One region of the Mesorhizobium sp. B2-4-6 genome, then DNA from elsewhere that is predicted to be linked to it. Evidence: predicted binding sites of a transcription regulator. Region 1 holds the regulator's gene; each other region holds the start of a gene.
What was found. The regulator PhoB, encoded in region 1, activates phosphate uptake and scavenging genes when phosphate is short. The targets are predictions, from matches to a motif close to TGTCATNNANCTGTCAT.

Region 1 (6,334 bases):
GCAGACCGGCGGCGCGATCGGTTATGTCGAATACGCCTATGCCAAGCAGAACAAGCTGACCTACACCGACCTGATCAACAAGGACGGCAAGAAGGTCGAGCCGACCGCCGCCGCGTTCTCGGCCGCCGCGGCTAATGCCGACTGGAGCTCGCAGCCGGGCTACGGCGTCATCCTGGCCAACCAGGCCGGCGCTGAATCCTGGCCGATGACCTCCGCCACCTGGATCCTTGTCTACAAGAAGCCCGACGACACTGCGGCCACGGCCGAAGCGCTCAAGTTCTTCGCCTGGTCCTATGCCAAGGGCGACGAACTGGCCGCGGGCCTGGACTACGTTCCGATGCCCGACGCGGTCGTGAAGAGCGTCGAGGAAATGTGGGGCAAGGACGTCGTCGACAAGGACGGCAAGCCGCTCTACTCCGGCATGTAATTCCTGTGGAATAAGGAGGGCGTCTCCGGCGCCCTCCTGTCTCTTTCGAAATGCGAGGGGCTAAATGACAGCCGTTTCCGACGCCGCGACATCGTCCGCCCTGCGGACCAGAGAAGCGACAGTGCGCCGCTTCGCCTTCACCGACATGGCATTCCGGACGGCCACGCGCCTTTCCGCCATCCTCGTGCTGGTTCTGCTCGGCGGGGTGGCGATCTCGCTGGTCAGCGGCTCGTGGGAGGCGCTGTCGAAGTTCGGCTTCTCCTTCCTGACCACCGAATCCTGGAACCCGGTCACCGAGAATTTCGGCGCCCTGGCGCCCATCTACGGCACCATCGTCACCTCGGCCATCGCCATTCTAATCGCTGTGCCGATCGGCATCGGCATCGCCGTCTTCTTGACCGAGCTCTGCCCGCGTCCGCTCAGGCGCCCGATCGCCATCGCGGTCGAGCTGCTCGCAGGCATCCCCTCGATCATCTACGGCATCTGGGGCCTGTTCGTGTTCGCGCCGTTCCTGCAGACGACGATCCAGCCCTTCGTCATCGGGCTCTTCAAAGATATCCCCGGCCTCAACAATCTGTTTGCCGGCCCGCCCTACGGTATCGGCCTGCTGACCTCGTCGCTGATCCTCGCCATCATGGTGCTGCCCTTCATCACCTCGATCACCAAGGACGTGTTCGACACGGTGCCGGCGGTGCTGAAGGAATCGGCATACGGCATCGGCTGCACGACCTGGGAAGTGACCCGGCGCGTGACCATCCCCTATACCCGCGTCGGCATCATGGGCGGCGTCATGCTTGGCCTCGGCCGCGCGCTCGGCGAGACGATGGCCGTTACCTTCGTCATCGGCAACGCGCACCGCATCAGCGCCTCGCTGTTTGCGCCGGGCACGACGATCTCGGCGACCATCGCCAACGAATTCACCGAAGCCGACGGCGATCTCTATACATCCTCGCTGGTATCGCTCGGCCTGATCCTGTTCATCATCACCTTCATCATCCTCGCGCTCGCACGTTACATGCTGATGCGCATCGACGCCCGCACGGGAGCCTGACCGATGTCGACGTCGCTTGCACTTCATAGCAGCCGCAAGAGAAAGAACAGCGTGATGATGATGCTGTGCGTCGTCGCCGCAGGCATCGGCCTTGCCTGGCTGGCGCTGATCCTCGGCGCACTGCTCTACAAGGGCCTATCCGGCCTCTCGCTGGCGGTGTTCACCGAAATGACGCCGCCGCCAGGCGATGCCGGCGGCCTGCTCAACGCCATCTACGGCAGCATCGTGATGACCGTCATCGGCGTCATCGTCGGCACGCCGATCGGTGTCCTGGCCGGAACCTACATGGCCGAATACGGCCGCTTCTCGCGCCTGACCACGATCGTGCGCTTCATCAACGACATCCTCTTGTCGGCGCCGTCGATCATCATCGGCCTGTTCGTCTATGAGCTGATGGTGCGGCCGATGGGGCACTTCTCGGCCATCGCCGGTGCCGTCGCGCTGTCGATCCTGGTGATCCCGGTGGTGGTGCGCACCACCGAGGACATGCTGAACCTCGTGCCCAACGCGCTGCGCGAAGCAGGCGCCGCCATCGGCGCGCCGCGCTGGGTGGTGATCCGCTCGGTCGCCTATCGCGCCGCTCTGTCCGGCATCGTTACCGGCATATTGCTGGCGATCGCCCGCATCTCCGGCGAGACGGCGCCGCTGCTCTTCACCGCGCTCAACAACCAGTTCTGGTCGAGCAATCTCAACGCGCCGATGGCCAGCTTGCCGGTGACCATCTTCCAGTTCGCCCTCAGCCCCTATGAGGAATGGCAGCAACTGGCGTGGACCGGCGCACTCATAATCACCCTGACGGTTCTCGGGCTGAGCATCTTCGCGCGCAGCCTCACCGGACGCAGAGAGGACAGATGAAACCGATGTTGTCCACCGATTTGAACGTAGCCGACACGACCGTCGAGAAGTCGAAGATCGAGGTCAAGAACCTCAATTTCTACTATGGCCAGTCGAAGGCGCTGAAGGACATCAACCTGTCCCTGCCCGAGCGCAGCGTGACAGCCTTCATCGGCCCGTCGGGCTGCGGGAAGTCGACGCTGCTGCGCGTGCTCAACCGCATCTACGAGCTCTATCCGAAGCAGACCGCCGAGGGCCAGGTGCTGCTCGACGGCAAGAACATCCTCGACCGCTCGCAGGACCTCAACCTGCTGCGCACCAAGATCGGCATGGTGTTCCAGAAGCCGACGCCATTCCCGATGTCTATCTACGAGAACATCGCCTTCGGCGTCAGGCTCTATGAGAAGATCAGCAAGGCCGAGATGGATAGCCGCGTCGAGTCGGCGCTGAAGCGCGCCGCGCTGTGGACCGAGGTCAAGGACAAGCTCAACGCCAGCGGCCTCAGCCTCTCGGGCGGCCAGCAGCAGCGCCTGTGCATCGCCCGTACCGTGGCGGTGAAGCCCGAGGTCATCCTGCTCGACGAGCCGGCCTCGGCGCTCGATCCGCTGTCGACCGCCAAGATCGAGGAACTGATCGACGAGTTGCAGGCCGACTACACGATCGTCATCGTCACCCACAACATGCAGCAGGCGGCGCGCGTGTCGCGGCAGACGGCGTTCATGTATCTGGGCGAGCTGGTGGAGTTCGACCGGACCGAGAAGATCTTCACCTCGCCCCGCGAGAAGCGCACGCAGGACTACATTACCGGCCGCTTCGGCTGAGTTCATACGAGGACATCATCATGGCCGAACATACCGTCGCCTCCTTCGACGAGGATCTGAGGCAGATCAGCCGGCTCATCAACGACATGGGCGATCTCGCCAGCTCGATGGTCGGCGGCGCGACCAAGGCGCTGCTCGAGACCGACAATGCGCTGGCGCAGCGCGTCGTCTCCGACGACGCCATCATGGACGCTCGTCAGCGCGAGCTCGACGACCGCGCCATCACGCTGATCGCCAAGCGGCAGCCGATGGCGGACGACCTGCGCAACGTGGTCGGCTCGATCCGTATGGCGGGCGACCTCGAACGCATCGGCGATCTCGCCAAGAACATCGCCAAGCGCGTCGGCTCGGTCGGCGTCAGCGCCGCGCCGCGCGACCTCACGCATTCGATCGATTCCATGGCGCAGATGGTGCTGATCCAGGTCCAGGCCGTGATCCAGGAATATATGGTGGGCGATGCCACGGCGCTGGCCAAGCTTCGCAACGACGACGAGCGCATCGACGTCAAATACACCTCCGTCTTCCGTGAGCTGTTGACCTACATGATGGAAGACCCGCGCAACATCACCGCTTGCACGCATCTTCTGTTCTGCGCCAAGAATCTCGAGCGCATCGGCGACCATGTGACCAACATCGCCGAGAACGCCTATTATGTGCTGACCGGCACGCAATTGCCCGCCAATCGTCCGAAGCAGGACGAGACCGCAATGTCGGCGCCGGCGGCCTGACGAAAAGGTTACCCCAATGATCGCGCCACGCATCATGGTGGTGGAGGACGAGGAGCCGCTGGGGGTGCTGCTCCGCTACAATCTCGAATCCGAGGGTTACCAGGTCGAAGTGGTGACCCGCGGCGACGAGGCCGAAATCCGCCTTCAGGAAAACGTTCCCGACATGCTCGTGCTCGACTGGATGGTGCCGGCGGTTTCCGGCATCGAGCTTTGCCGGCGTCTCAGGATGCGGCCCGAGACCGAGCGGCTGCCGATCATCATGCTGACGGCCCGCGGCGAGGAAAGCGACCGCGTGCGCGGCCTCTCGACCGGCGCCGACGACTATCTGGTCAAGCCGTTCTCGACGCCGGAGTTCATGGCGCGCGTCAAGGCGCTGCTGCGCCGCGCCAAGCCGGAGGTGCTGTCCAGCGTGCTCAAGGTCGGCGACATCGTGCTCGACCGCGAATCGCACCGCGTCTACCGCAAGAAGAGCGAGATCAGGCTCGGCCCGACCGAGTTCCGCCTGCTCGAATTCATGATGCGCCATCCCGGCCGCGTGTTCTCGCGCAGCCAGCTGCTCGACAATGTCTGGGGCGAGACGATCTATATCGACGAGCGCACCGTGGACGTCCATGTCGGGCGCCTGCGCAAGGCGGTCAACAACGGCCGCATGCCGGACGTCATCCGCACCATCCGCGGGGCGGGGTACGCGATCAGGGAGGATTAGAGCGGTTCACCGTTCGGTGGGAACCGCCCTCTGCCCCGCCGCCGCTTCACATGAAATCGGGCTTGTCACCATCCGTGCCCGGCTTGTCGACGCCGAGATTTTCGCCGACATGCCGATCCGGCGCTCGGACAATCCGAGCAACCAGATCGGCCACGCTGACGCGCGATACCGACGTGCCCTTGAATGGCTCGTTGCGCGCGGTCGTTTCATAGTCGATGACCGCCTCGTCCATCAGCCATGCGGGCCGCAGGATCGTGTATTCCAGACCGGAGGCCTCGATGGCGTCTCCGGCGCGCCGGAAGGGTTTCAGGTCCTCGCCGATCATGGCGGCGTTCCATTCGCCGAACTTGCCGGACACTTCGTCATAGATGCCGAGCGCCAGAATGAAGATCAGTCGCCTGATGCCGGCCTTCTTCATGGCGGCAATCACGGCCCGAGCCTGCCTGTCGAGGTCCGCGCCGGTCAGATTGGCGTAGACGATATCCTGTCCCTGCATCGCTTCGTCGAGCCTTGCGGCGTCCAGAACGTCGCCTTGGACAACGTTCTGATTTGGCCCGGCAAGGCCGGCAAGGCGCGCCGTGTTGCGGGCAAACAGGGTCAGATGAAGGTCACCGTCGCCCGCCAGCATGTCGATGACGTGGCGGGCAATCTGGCCACCCGCGCCGAGAATGAGAACCTTGATCATATGACCTCGCTTGTTCCGGGTCGAAGGGGACGAACCCTGGTCGATCCCGCATCCCTTGGACGATTACCTTCCGCCGATGGGTTGCAGCGTCTTGCCGAAGAAAGGCGCCAGCACCGACACTGCTTCATCGACATATCTCTCGCCGTCATAGAGATCCATGTGGTTGGCCCCTTCAACGACATGGTAGCTCTTGTCCTTGCTGGCGGCGCGGCTATAGAGGTCGTCGCTCATCCATTTGCTGCCGGCCTTGCTCCCGGCCACGATCTGCAGCGGCTGGGTGAGGTAGGCCTCGGCCTTGGAATAGGCGTCGTAGGGAATGATCTGCGACAGGCTGCGAGCCGTCGCATAACCGGGTGCGGTCGGGTATTCGGCCCGGGGCGTGTGATAATATTCCCAGGCCTGGCGCAGTTCTTCGTTCGGAGCGTCGTCTTCCTTCAGTGGCGCCAACGGAATCCTGCCGACCTCCGAACCGTTGGCGTCGGAAGTCCGTGCCGCCGCGCCGGCCGCGATCACGGCGCGGGCGTCTGCATCCTTGATATTGTTGTCCCAACCGTTGCGGAACATCTGGCCGATATTGACGGCGCTCACGGTTCCGACGGCCTTGATGCGCGGGTCGTCAATTGCCGCATTGGCCGTATAGCCGGCGCCGGCGCAGATGCCCATCGCACCGATACGGTCATTGTCGACATAGGGGAGCGTGGTCAGGTAATCGAGCACGGCGCTCACGTCTTCGGTGCGGACAGAGGGGTTTTCGAGCTGGCGCGGCTGCCCGCCGCTCTCGCCCTGGTAGGAGGCATCGTAGGCGATGGTGATGAAGCCCTGTTCGGCGAGCTTCCTTGCATAGGTGCCCGCCGTCTGCTCCTTCACGCCGCCGCCTGGATGCGAAACGATGACTGCCGGGTAGGTCCTGGTCTTGTTGAAGTCTTCCGGAAAATTGATGACGGCCGACATGGCGATTGCCTGATTGTTGGAGTTGGGGAAGCTGATTTTGCCCATGATGGCACTCCTTGCACTGGGTTGGCGTCGATGCATCTGCACGAGATCCCTTGCATTCTAGGCCGTGGCAATTCATCGAATTAGCC
Region 2 (6,334 bases), on a different contig from region 1:
GGAGGTTTCGGAGTGCCTGACGGAGCTGACCAACCAGCGCATAAAGCAGCTCACGTCCGACGCCAACTGCAAGCTGAGCGATCCGAGCTGCGCCGGCTCGGATGGGAGCGACGGCGACCAGGATATGCAATAGGGCGCGAGCTTAGCCCGGGCGTCGAATCCGCGTGAAATGGCCCATCTTGCGGCCGGGGCGTGACTCGGTCTTGCCATAGAGATGCAGCATGAGGTCGGGCTCGGCGAGCAGCGCCGGCACCTTCAGCATATCGTCGCCGATCAGGTTTTCCATCACGCAGTCGAAATGCCGGGCGGGCGAGCCCAGCGGCAGGCCGGCGACGGCGCGGATATGCTGCTCGAACTGCGAGACGACGCAGGCGGCCTCCGTCCAGTGGCCGGAATTGTGCACGCGCGGCGCCAACTCGTTGGCCAGAAGCGAGCCGTCGGCAAGCATGAAGAACTCGACGCCGATGACGCCGACATAATCGAGCGCGGACAGGATTTTCGCGGCTGCGTCCTTGGCGGCGGCGGCCGTTTGCGGACGGATGGCGGCCGGCAAGGTCGAGCTGCGCAATATGCCTTCGCGGTGGACGTTTTCGGCCGGATCGAAGGCGGCGATGGTTCCGTCGAGGCCTCGCGCGGCGATCACCGAAATCTCGCGCTCGAAAGCGACGAGCGATTCCAGGATCAGCGGCACATTGCCCATCGCCTCGCAGACGCCGGCAAAGCCGGCCGTTTCCATGTTGCGGAAGACGCGCTGGCCCTTGCCGTCATAGCCCATGCGGCGGGTCTTCAGCACCCCGCTGCCGTCGAACGCCTTCAGGGCCTCGGTCAGTTGGTGGTCATTGTCGACCGGGCGGAACTCCGCGGTGGGAATGCCTATGCCGTTCAAAAAGCCTTTCTCGGTGATGCGATCCTGCGCCACTTCGAGCGAGCGTGCCGGCGGATAGACCGGGACCTTTGCCGCCAGCGTTGCGGCGGCGGCGACCGGGACGTTCTCGAATTCATAGGTGACGACGGCGCTGGCGGCGGCCAGTTCGGCGAGCGCTGCCGGATCGTCATAGGCGGCGACGATCTGCCGGTTGGCGACCTGCGCGGCCGGGCAGTCGGACTGGGGCTCCAACACGACGATATGGTAGCCGAGGCGCGCCGCGGCCATAGCCAGCATGCGGCCGAGCTGGCCGCCGCCGATGATGCCGATGGCCGATCCAGGAGCCAGGCTCACGGCGCGTCCGTCGGCTCGGTGGCGACCTTGGCGGTCTGCGCCGAGCGCCAGGCATCGAGCCGGGCGGCGAGCTTGTCGTCGTTGAGCGCCAGCACCGCCGCGGCGAGCAGGGCGGCATTGGCGGCGCCCGCCTTGCCGATCGCCAGCGTGCCGACCGGGATGCCGGCCGGCATCTGCACGATGGAAAGCAGCGAGTCCTGGCCCGAAAGCGCCTTGGACTCGACCGGAACGCCGAAGACCGGCAGAGGCGTCATCGCCGCCGTCATGCCCGGCAGATGCGCCGCACCGCCGGCGCCGGCGATGATGACCTTGTAGCCGGCGGCCTTGGCGCCCTTGGCGAACTCATAGAGGCGGTCGGGGGTGCGGTGCGCCGAGACGATCAGCCTTCTGTGCGGGATGCCCAGCGCCTCCAGCGTCTCCGCGGCCTGGCGCATCGTCGCCCAGTCGGACTGGCTGCCCATGATGATGGCGACGTCGGCACGCTGATCGGTCAAGGTGTGGCTCCGCGACGGCAAAGGCGCGCCTTAGCGGAATTCGCCGACAGCCGCAAGGATGTGGTGGATGCGCTCTCCCGCTGGCCGCACGGCCCGTGGCCTCCCGGCCGCGACCCCGCGTCGGCTCCTAAGCGATGATGTCGGGGATGATGCGGTCTTCCAGCGCCGACAGCCGGTCTTTCAGCATCAGCTTCTTCTTCTTCATGCGCTGGATCTGAAGCGGGTCGCAGCCGGTGGCGATCATCGCGTTGATGGCGGCGTCGAAATCGGCGTGTTCTTGTTTGAGCCGGGAATATTCGAGGCGTATTTCAGCCTGTTCCTGTTCGGACATTATCTACCGTCTGCGTGTGCATCGCCCAATCGGGCTGTTTGGGCGGGGCCGTGACTTGCGGGTTTGTGACCGGCGCGCAGCCCTTACCACATTTCACTTTGTCGTGGAATGCTACCACGTGGCATTCGACATCGAGATCGGTTGGTGGCAAACTGTCATGGTGCCGTCACAGTCGCAATCTGCGGTGAAGGCGACCGCGACGGCTGCAATCGAGGAAACCATGAAAGGGAGAACCAATCATGTCTCTTGCATCCCATCTTGATGAGTTGCAGCGGAAACACGGTGACATCGAGCGCGAGCTCACCGATGCGATGAACCATCCTTCGGTGGACGACCTCGAAATCGTGAATCTCAAGCGACGCAAGCTGGCAATCAAGGACGAGATTGAAAAGCTGAAGGGGAGCCCTACGACACACTGAACATGCCCTAGGCAAACATCACCGCAGCAGCTGCGGTGCCAACCTACCGGTGGCAAGATATGCCGCCGGCTTGTTGGTTTTTACTGAATCACCAAGCCGTTTTAGTGTAGATCTTGCAGCCCGAGGGTTTTTACATGAGCCCTGCGGCCGTTGATCGCGCTCACCGATTTGCAAGCCTTGGCCGCAGCTTGCCATTGACAAGCCATCTTTGCTCCGCCACCTCATGCCCGGAACATCCCAGATGAAGGCGGCCGGCATGACCGGATATTTTTCTTCTCCCTTCCCGCGGCGCCAGTCGGTCGGCGTATCCGTCGGCGGCGTGATGGTGGGCGGCGGCGCGCCGGTCGTCGTGCAGTCGATGACCAACACCGACACCGCCGATATCGACCAGACCGTCGCCCAGGTTGCGGCGCTGCACCGTGCCGGCTCGGAAATCGTGCGCATCACGGTCGACCGCGACGAGAGCGCGGCGGCGGTTCCGCGCATCCATGAGCGGCTGCTGAGGCTCGGGATCGACGTGCCGCTGGTCGGCGACTTCCATTATATCGGCAACAAGCTGCTCGCCGATCATCCGGCCTGCGCCGAGGCGCTGGCCAAATACCGCATCAATCCCGGCAATGTCGGTTTCAAGGACAAGAGGGACCGCCAGTTCGCTGCGATCGTCGAGATGGCGATCAAACACGACAAGCCGGTGCGCATCGGCGTCAACTGGGGCTCGCTCGACCAGGAGCTTTTGACCCGGCTGATGGACGACAACCAGGCGAAGGGCTCGCCGCTCACCGCGCAGGAAGTCACGCGCGAGGCGATCGTGCAGTCGGCGATCCTGTCGGCCGAGATGGCGGAAGAGATCGGGCTCGGCCGCGACAAGATCATCCTGTCGGCCAAGGTCAGCGGCGTGCAGGATTTGATCGCCGTCTACACCGAACTCGCCACCCGCTCCGACCATGCGCTGCATCTGGGTCTCACCGAAGCCGGCATGGGCACCAAGGGCATCGTCGCCTCTTCGGCCGCCATGGGCATCCTCCTGCAGCAGGGCATCGGCGACACGATCCGCATCTCGCTGACGCCGGAGCCGAATGGCGACCGCACCCGCGAGGTGCAGGTCTCGCAGGAATTGCTGCAGACCATGGGCTTCCGGCAGTTCGTGCCGATCGTCGCGGCCTGCCCCGGTTGCGGGCGCACGACGTCAACCGTGTTCCAGGAGCTCGCCCAGAGCATCCAGGCCGATATCCGTAAGAACATGCCGGTGTGGCGAGAGAAGTATCCCGGCGTCGAGAGTCTCAAGGTCGCGGTGATGGGCTGCATCGTCAACGGTCCGGGCGAATCCAAGCATGCCGATATCGGCATCTCGCTGCCCGGCACCGGGGAGACGCCGACGGCGCCCGTCTTCATCGACGGCAAGAAGGCGGCGACGCTGCGCGGTCCGTCCATCGCGCAGGATTTCGAGAAGATGGTCGGCGATTATATCGAGCAGCGCTACGGACACGGCAAAGCAGCGGCCGAGTAGGCCGATGCCGCTTTTGCCGCGCGCGACGCTGATCCTGATCTGCGCGCTGATCCTTTCCGGTCAGGCATTCGCCGACCCACCGCAGTCGCGGTCCGCCGCCAAACGGCTGATCAACCGTGTCTGCGATCTGATCGAAGCCCAGGCCCAGCAGAACGGCCTGCCCAAGGATTTCTTCGCCCGGCTGATCTGGAAGGAAAGCCGCTTCGATCCGAACGCGGTGAGCCCGGTCGGCGCCGAAGGCATAGCGCAATTCATGCCGGGCACCGCCAAGATGCGCGGGCTCGCCGATCCCTTCGACATCGGGCAGGCCATCCCGGCCTCGGCCAAATATCTCGCCGAGATGAAGGTCAGCTACGGCAATCTCGGCCTCGCGGCGGCGGCCTACAATGCAGGCGAGAACCGTGTGTCGCGCTGGCTGAGTTCGGGCGGCTTCCTGCCGATGGAGACGGAGAGCTATGTCTTCGACGTCATGGGCGAGCCCGTCGACAAGTTCTCGGACAAATCCTATGCCGGCACCATCCAGCCGCTCGACCCGAAGATGAGCTTCGCGGTTGCCTGCCGCAGGCTGCCGGTGATCATGTCGCGGACCGTCGCCATGGCCTCGATCAACGTCAAGCCGTGGGGCGTGCAGGTGGCGGGCAATTTCCGCCGTTCGGCGGCGATAGGCCAGTGGCTGAGGGTCAGGGGCCGGTTCCCGGCGCTGCTCGCCAGCCACGACCCGGTGGTGAGCCGTGTGCGCACGCCGATCGGCCGGCGCGGCATCTATGCGGTCAGGATCGGCGCCGACTCGCGCGGCGAGGCCAACGGTATCTGCAACAAGCTGCAAAGCGTCGGCGGCGCCTGCGTGGTGTTGCGCAACCGGTGACGCCAACGCCAAGACAGATGGGGTGGCAAGAGATGACAACCAAAATCGTCCTGCTGAACGGTGTCGGCAGCGCCGGCAAAAGCTCGATCGCCAGGGCTTTGCAGGGAATGACCGCCGAGCCGTATCTGCATGTCGAGATGGACGCCTTCCTCGAAATGCTCCCCGAGGCGTTGCAGGAAAACATGCCGGGCTTCGCCTACAAGACCAACTGGAAGGACGGCAAGCCATCCGTCGCCATCGAGGCCGGGCTTGTCGGCAAGCGAGCCATGCAAGGCATGCGGCACGCCATCGCGGCGATGGCGCGCCAGGGCAACAACCTGATCGTCGACGATGTGATGCTTGACGGCGAAATGGCGCAGTATCTGGAATTGCTGTCCGATTTCGCGGTTTTCCGCGTCGGCGTGTTCGCGCCGCTCGATGTGCTCGAAGCCCGCGAAAGTGAGCGTGGGAACAGGTTGCCTGGCCTCGCACGCGGGCAGTTCGATCGCGTGCATGAGGGGCAGCACTACGACCTTGAAGTCGATACCAGCCTGCTTTCCGTGCAGGAATGCGCCCTTCGCATCCAACGGCGATTTCGGCTATAGGCGGCCGGGATCATTCCGGCTCCAGCAGCGGCGGGTAAAATGTTTGACGCATACATCATCTGCGGCACGCCCCGGACCGGCAGCACTTTGCTGTGCGATCTGCTGACATCGACCAAGAGGACTGGCGTGCCCCACTCGTTCTATCGCCGGCAGGACATGCCGGAATGGAGCGAGGAGTGGGGCCTGCCCGGTCGCGGCGCGATGAGCGAGCTCAACTTCGATGTCGCCTATCTCAACGCGGCCATCAAGGCCGGCAAGGGCGGCACGGGCATCTTCGGCCTGCGCCTGATGCGGGAAAATCTGGACGAGCTTTCGGCGATCTTCGACCGGATCCATCCCGGGCTTCCATCAGACAAGGCGCGTTTCGAGAAGGCCTTCGGCCGGGTTCTTTACATGCATCTTTCGCGCGAGGACAAGCTCGCGCAGGCCGTCTCGCTGGTCAAGGCGGAGCAGACCGGCCTCTGGCATATCGCCCCCGACGGAACCGAGATCGAAAGGGTCGGGCTGCCGGCTGAATCGCGCTATGATTTCGAGCGCATCAGGGATGAAGTCAGCGAGCTCCAAGCCTATGACACGGCCTGGAACGTCTGGTTCGCGCAGCAGGGCATAGCGCCGCTGCGGATCGGCTATGAGCGCCTCGCCGCCGATCCGGCCGCAACGTTGATTTCGATTTGCGAGGCGCTAGGCGCTCCACCTCCGGACGCCGATGACATCAGACCGGGCGTAGCAAAGCTCTCCGACGAGACAAGCCTCGACTGGATGCGCCGTTATCGTCTCGACGCGGCGATTTGACTACGCTGTCTTCGCCGCCATGGTCTCGCTGAGCCAAGTGCCGATCTTGGCGCCGAGGCGGTCGGGCGAGACAGGCTTGGGCAGATAGTCGTCCATGCCGGCCTCGATGCATTTTTCGCGGTC
Region 3 (6,334 bases), on a different contig from region 1:
GCGTCGCCGATCTTCAGCGGCGTCACCTGATAGGTCGTCTCGCCGATATCGTCGGGGCCTTTCACGTCGCCGGTGCGATAGGTCCAGGCCGGCTGCAATTTCGCGACATTGTCAGGCGTGATCTGGTCGAGCGGCGAATAGCGCTGGCCGAAGGGCGTGCGGCCGTAGAAGTGCCACTCGCCGGCCGGCATGTCGCCGCCGAGATTGGCGGCCGCCGCCACCTTCTCGGTGCCCAGCGTGCCGCCGATATCCTTGGGGTCGGCTGTCATCGAATAACCGGCGACCGCGAGCGAGGCGAGCACGGCCAGGATCAGCGGCGCGCGCCCGTCCGGCCCCCGCAGACCTCGCCTTGCCCATGGCGTCAGCAGCCATAGGGCGATGAGCACGATGACACCGCCGCGCGGACCAAGCTGCCACCAGTCGAAGCCGATTTCCCAGACCGCCCAGCACAAAGTGACGAGCACGAACAGCGCGTAGAGCCAGAGCGACGTCGACCTGCGCCTGAACAGCAGCCAGGCGGTGATCACGAAGATAACGCCGGCGATCAGATAGTACCAGCTGCCGCCCAGCACGGCGAGCCAGATGCCGCCGCCGCCGAGGATGAGACCGATGAGGAAAAGGACGAGGGAGGTGATGGTGACAGCCAAGACGGTGCTCCTTCGACTGTTGCGCCTTTGCGGCCGCTCTCAGGCGACGGCGAGCCGTCCCTGCCCTGCAGGCAGCTTTCCCTCACCCGCTCCGGCTGTCAAGTTGGGGCCAGACACGCAAAACTAGAACAAAACGTAGACAGTTCTGGTCTTTCGCTGCCGAATCACTACATTCGGGAGCGATGTCGGGCTTTTCCGAAGACATGCCTTTTTTCGATGAACCGAATGCGCGGCCGGCGGCGGCTCCATCCGGCATAGCCGCGCGCGCCATGGCGGCGCGCAGCGGCCAGAACGGCGCGCCCGATTATCTGAAAGGCCTCAACCCGGAGCAGCGCCTCGCCGTCGAGACGACCGAAGGCCCGGTTCTGGTGCTGGCCGGCGCGGGCACCGGCAAGACGCGGGTGCTCACCACCCGCATCGCCCATATCCTTGCCACCGGCAGGGCTTTCCCCTCGCAGATCCTGGCCGTCACCTTCACCAACAAGGCCGCGCGCGAGATGAAGCAGCGCATCGGCCACCTGATCGGCGAAGGCAATGTGGAAGGCATGCCGTGGCTCGGGACCTTCCACTCGATCGGCGTGAAGCTGCTTCGCAGACATGCCGAGCTGGCCGGGCTGAAGTCGGATTTCACCATCCTCGACACCGACGACGTGGTGCGGCTGATCAAGCAATTGATCCAGGCCGAAGGGCTGGACGACAAGCGCTGGCCGGCCAAGACCTTCGCCCAGATGCTCGACAACTGGAAGAACAAGGGCCTCGGGCCCGACGAAATAGCGGAAGGCGATGCGCGCAGCTTCGGCAACGGCAAGGGCCGCCAGTTGTACAAGGCCTATCAGGAACGGCTGCAGACGCTGAATTCCTGCGACTTCGGCGACCTGCTCTATCACCCGATCCGCATCTTCCGCGCCTATCCGGACGTGCTGAAGGAGTACCACCGCAGGTTCAAATACATACTGGTCGACGAGTATCAGGACACCAACACCGCGCAATACATGTGGCTGCGACTCCTGGCACAGCGCCCCAATTCTGGGCGTGGCCCATCGGCCGAAGGCCGCAAGTCCGACCGGGCGTCGGCCGGCCAGGCCGCCCCCGCGGAGGCCAGCGAGCGCCCGGCCGTGAGCGAAAACAAAGTCAACATCTGCTGCGTCGGCGACGACGACCAGTCGATTTATGGCTGGCGCGGCGCGGAGGTCGACAACATCCTGCGCTTCGACAAGGATTTTCCGGGCGCCACCATCATCCGGCTGGAGCGCAACTACCGATCCACCGCGCATATTCTGGGCGCGGCCTCGCATCTCATCGCCCACAATGAGGGCCGCTTCGGCAAGACCCTGTTCACCGACCGCGACGACCCCGAGGACGACAAGGTGCATGTCCACGCGGCCTGGGACTCGGAGGAAGAGGCGCGCGCCATCGGCGACACCATCGAGACCTACCAGCGGCAAAAGCACAACCTCAATGACATGGCGATCCTGGTGCGCGCCTCCTTCCAGATGCGCGCCTTCGAAGACCGATTCATCACGCTGGGCTTGAACTATCGCGTCATCGGCGGCCCGCGCTTCTACGAGCGCTTGGAAATCCGCGACGCATTGGCCTTCTTCCGCGTCGTCGCCAACGGCGGCGACGACCTCGCCTTCGAGCGCATCGTCAACGTGCCGAAGCGCGGGCTGGGCGAAGCCACCATCCGCCAGATCCACGACACGGCGCGCGCCATGCGCGTCCCCATGCTGGAGGCTGCCGCGACGCTCGCCGAAAGCGACGAGCTGAAGCCGAAGCCGCGTGCCGCGCTGCGCGAGGTCGCAGCCAATTTCGAACGCTGGCAGAAGGCGCTGGAAACCACCCCGCACACCGAACTCGCCGAGACCATCCTGGAGGAGAGCGGCTACACCGACATGTGGAAGAACGACCGTTCGGCGGATTCGCCCGGGCGGCTGGAAAACCTCAAGGAGCTGATCCGCTCCATGGAGGACTATGAATCGCTGCGTTCCTTCCTCGAGCATGTCGCGCTGGTGATGGAGGCCGAGCAGGGCGAGTCGCAAGATGCGGTCTCGATCATGACGCTGCATTCGGCCAAGGGCCTCGAATTCGAGACCGTCTTCCTGCCCGGCTGGGAAGAAGGCTTGTTCCCGCATCAGCGCGCGCTGGATGAGGGCGGACGCTCCGGCCTCGAGGAAGAGCGCCGGCTTGCCTATGTCGGCCTGACGCGCGCCAAGAAGAACCTGCATATCTGGTTCGTCTCCAACCGCCAGATTCACGGCCTGTGGCAATCGACGATCGCGTCGCGCTTCGTCGACGAATTGCCCGAAACCCATGTCGATATCGCCGACAGCGGCAACAGCTATGGCGGTTACGGCAATCCCTATGGCGGCGGCGGCTTCGCTTCCGGGCGCGGTGGCGGTCGGCAGAATCCCTACGGCGCCTCGCGCTTCGACAATATCGGCGCCAAGGACCAGGGCAGCTTCTCCAACACCTATGCGACGCCCGGCTGGCAGCGGGCGCAGGCGAACCGCACCGAGGCGACCGACCGCAACTGGGGCACCCGCTCCGGCCACCAGGTGGAACGCATCGGCTATGGCGAGACAGACTCCGGCTACGGCGCCGGCCGCACCTCGGTGAAGGGCCGCACCATCGAGGGCGAGCTGGTCGCCAAATCCGTCGCCGACACGCCGTCCGCCTTCAATGTCGGCGACCGCGTCTTCCACCAGAAATTCGGCAACGGCAACATCGCGGCCATCGACGGCAACAAGCTCACCATCGACTTCGACAAGGCCGGCCAGAAACGCGTGCTGGACGGGTTTGTGGCGGCGGTGTGACCTGCCCTCTCACCTGTACCTTGCCTGGTCTTACTTATGGCCGAGCAGCGACAGGATGATGATCAGCCCGTTGAAGAACTGCACGAGGACTCGGGCGAACGTACCGGCGAGCGCCATATCGCCGGCAGTCGCAGTCGTGTCCGCCGAGCGCTCTTCAATTGCTGCATTGCCCGCATCCCAGCGCTGGAAAACCGCTCTGGTCGCTCTCTACGGCCGCCTTACGAGCAACGGCAAAGCTCATAGGAAAGCCATCATCGCCTGCGTCAGAAAGCTCCTCATCTTCGCCAACGCCGTCGTCGAACGCCGCACTCCGTGGAGCAAAAGTCCACCCGCAAACCAAACCGCCTGAGCTGATGGTTGCGCTTCTCCCGCAAGGGGAGAAGGAAAGAACCTCCGCCTGTCACGCAACCATCACGTTCACGTCCTAGACCGCTCGACGGCCAGGGCTGGCCGCATCGTCGATGCCGCGCCTTTTTTGAGCCAATGGCTGCTCTGCTCGTCAAGAAGGGGATATCGATGAAACACCTTAACCGAACCGTCGCGCTCGGCGCGGCGCTTGCCCTGTTCACTGCCCTCACCCCGGCGCTCGCCGACGGCGTCGCCTATGTCAACAAGGGGCTGGTCGGCATCGGCCGCATTCCGGCCAGCCAGAAGGACAAGTTCGGCGAGACCTTCGGCTCGGGCTCCGGCATGGCGATCGACACCAAGTCCTGGGCGCGTGACGGCGCCGGCTACAAGGGCTCGCTCTGGCTGCTGCCGGATCGCGGCTACAATGTCGTCGGCACCACCGATTATCGCCCGCGCCTCAACACCATCTCGATCGAGCTGGCCCCGACCGCCCCCGGCGCGGCGCCCGCCGCCGGACAGGAACAGACCGGCGTCAAGGCGACGCTCGCCGACACGATGCTTCTGACCGACGACAAGGGCGCAGACGCCACCGGCCTCGATCCGTTGAACGGCGTGCGCGAAGCCGCAGGCGGCATGCCGATCCTGCCGCAGGCCGACAACGGCAAGCTGGCGTTGGACAACGAAGCGATCGTGCGGCTGCCGGACGGCACGATGTTCATCTCCGACGAATATGGTCCCAACATCTACCGCTTCTCGGCTGACGGTCACCTGATGTCGGCGACGCAGCCGCCCGCGGCGCTGGTGCCGATGCGCCACGGCAAGCCGAACTTCGCTTCCGACAATCCCGGCCCGGGCGCCGCCGAGCCCGATCCGAAGGACCCGGAGACCGGCCGCCAGAACAACCAGGGCCTCGAAGGCATGTCGATGACGCCCGACGGCAAGTTCCTGATCGCCGTGCTGCAGTCGGCGGCGCGCCAGGACGGCGGCGATTCCGGCTCGACCCGCCAGAACACCCGCGCGCTGGTCTATGATGCTTCCGACCTCGCCCAGCTCAAGCTGGCGCACGAATATGTCGTGCCGCTGCCGGTGTTCAAGGATGCCAAAGGCAAGACCAAGGTGGCCGCGCAGAGCGAGATCGTCGCGCTCTCCGACAAGAGCTTCCTGATGCTGGCGCGCGACTCGGGCAACGGCCAGGGTCTCAAGGGCGACGAGTCGCTCTATCGCAAGATCGAGATCGTCGACCTTTCCGCCGCCACCGATATCGCCAACGGTCCGTTCGACGCGGCCGACAAGCCGGTCGCGCCGAAGGGCGTGCTCGACCCGTCGGTGGCGCCGGCCAAGCTCACCTCGTTCATCGACATCAACGACAAGGGCGAGCTCGGCCGCTTCGGCCTGCACAATGGCGCGCCGAACGACAAGGACAACCTTTCGGAGAAGTGGGAGGCGATGTCGCTGGTCTCCGTGCTCGATCCGAAGCTCCCCGACGACTATTTCCTGTTCGTCGCCAACGACAACGACTTCCTCACCCAGGACGGCTTCCAGGTCGGCGCTTCGTACAAGGCCGAGGATGGAGCCGACGTCGACACCACCTTCCTCGTCTATCAGGTGACGCTCCCCGGCCTGTCTGGGAACACTGTCGCCGGCCAGTAGCCGGCGACGGGCGATTGCCTGTCATCCCGCTGATCCTGAAAAGGATGCACGACCATCAGGCCTGCGATACCATCGCGGGCCTGATTCATTTTCGGTGCTGCCATGAATGACAAGAAGCCCACCCGCCGGCGGACCGGCGACCTGACCAGCGGCCCCATTCCGCGCACGCTGCTTCTGTTCGCCCTGCCGGTGTTGGGCTCCAACGTGCTGCAGTCGCTGAACGGCTCGATCAATGCCGTGTGGGTGGGCCGCTTCCTAGGCGAGGCGGCGCTGACGGCGACCTCCAACGCCAATCTGGTGCTCTTCCTCATCCTCGGCACCGTTTTCGGCATCGGCATGGCCGCGACCATCCTAGTGGCGCAGGCGGTCGGCGCCCGCGATCTGCCGGAAGCCAGGCGCATCGTCGGCACCAGCGCCACCTTCTTCTTCCTGGTTTCGGCGGTGTTCGCGGTCTGCGGCTGGATCTGGGTCGACGCCATCCTCACCGGGCTCGGCACGCCGGCGGATGCCTTGCCGCTGGCGCGCGCCTACCTGCGCATCATCTTCGTTGCCGTGCCGATGATGAACCTTTTGTCCTTCGTCATGACCGTGCTGCGCGGCGCCGGCGATTCGCGCACGCCGTTTGTCTTCATGGCGCTGGCGGTCGTCCTCGACGTCGTGCTCAATCCCCTGCTGATCCGCGGTATCGGCCCCTTTCCGGAGCTCGGCATCGCCGGCTCGGCGACTTCGACGCTCATAGGCCAGACGGTCAGCGTGATCGCCATCCTGATCGTGCTTTATGCCCGCAAACACCCGCTGCGGCTCGCGGGCGCTGATATCGCCTTGCTCAAGCCCGACCCGGCCCTGCTGCGCATCGTCGTCTTCAAGGGCATCCCG

Region 2: FJ957_RS16460 (YdcH family protein) is a predicted target of PhoB. The motif match lies at 2,198-2,214, and genes of this name have one in related genera.
Region 3: FJ957_RS04875 (esterase-like activity of phytase family protein) is a predicted target of PhoB. The motif match lies at 3,859-3,875, and genes of this name have one in related genera.

Annotation. Positions count from the first base shown of each region.
Region 1 is NZ_VFVI01000010.1:9,953-16,286, forward strand. It holds gene pstS (phosphate ABC transporter substrate-binding protein PstS) at 1-427, shown strand, start outside; gene pstC (phosphate ABC transporter permease subunit PstC) at 492-1,478, shown strand; gene pstA (phosphate ABC transporter permease PstA) at 1,482-2,333, shown strand; gene pstB (phosphate ABC transporter ATP-binding protein PstB) at 2,330-3,133, shown strand; gene phoU (phosphate signaling complex protein PhoU) at 3,154-3,861, shown strand; gene phoB (phosphate regulon transcriptional regulator PhoB) at 3,878-4,567, shown strand; gene FJ957_RS22575 (SDR family oxidoreductase) at 4,614-5,252, opposite strand; gene FJ957_RS22580 (alpha/beta hydrolase) at 5,316-6,248, opposite strand.
Region 2 is NZ_VFVI01000005.1:334,179-340,512, forward strand. It holds gene FJ957_RS16440 (lysozyme inhibitor LprI family protein) at 1-133, shown strand, start outside; gene FJ957_RS16445 (5-(carboxyamino)imidazole ribonucleotide synthase) at 143-1,219, opposite strand; gene purE (5-(carboxyamino)imidazole ribonucleotide mutase) at 1,216-1,713, opposite strand; gene FJ957_RS16455 (DUF465 domain-containing protein) at 1,841-2,044, opposite strand; gene FJ957_RS16460 (YdcH family protein) at 2,284-2,463, shown strand; gene ispG (flavodoxin-dependent (E)-4-hydroxy-3-methylbut-2-enyl-diphosphate synthase) at 2,720-3,970, shown strand; gene FJ957_RS16470 (lytic transglycosylase domain-containing protein) at 3,975-4,835, shown strand; gene FJ957_RS16475 (AAA family ATPase) at 4,868-5,419, shown strand; gene FJ957_RS16480 (Stf0 family sulfotransferase) at 5,459-6,211, shown strand; gene FJ957_RS16485 (response regulator) at 6,212-6,334, opposite strand, start outside.
Region 3 is NZ_VFVI01000001.1:1,026,112-1,032,445, reverse strand. It holds gene FJ957_RS04890 (glucose/quinate/shikimate family membrane-bound PQQ-dependent dehydrogenase) at 1-647, opposite strand, end outside; gene FJ957_RS04885 (UvrD-helicase domain-containing protein) at 830-3,460, shown strand; gene FJ957_RS04875 (esterase-like activity of phytase family protein) at 3,977-5,458, shown strand; gene FJ957_RS04870 (MATE family efflux transporter) at 5,561-6,334, shown strand, end outside.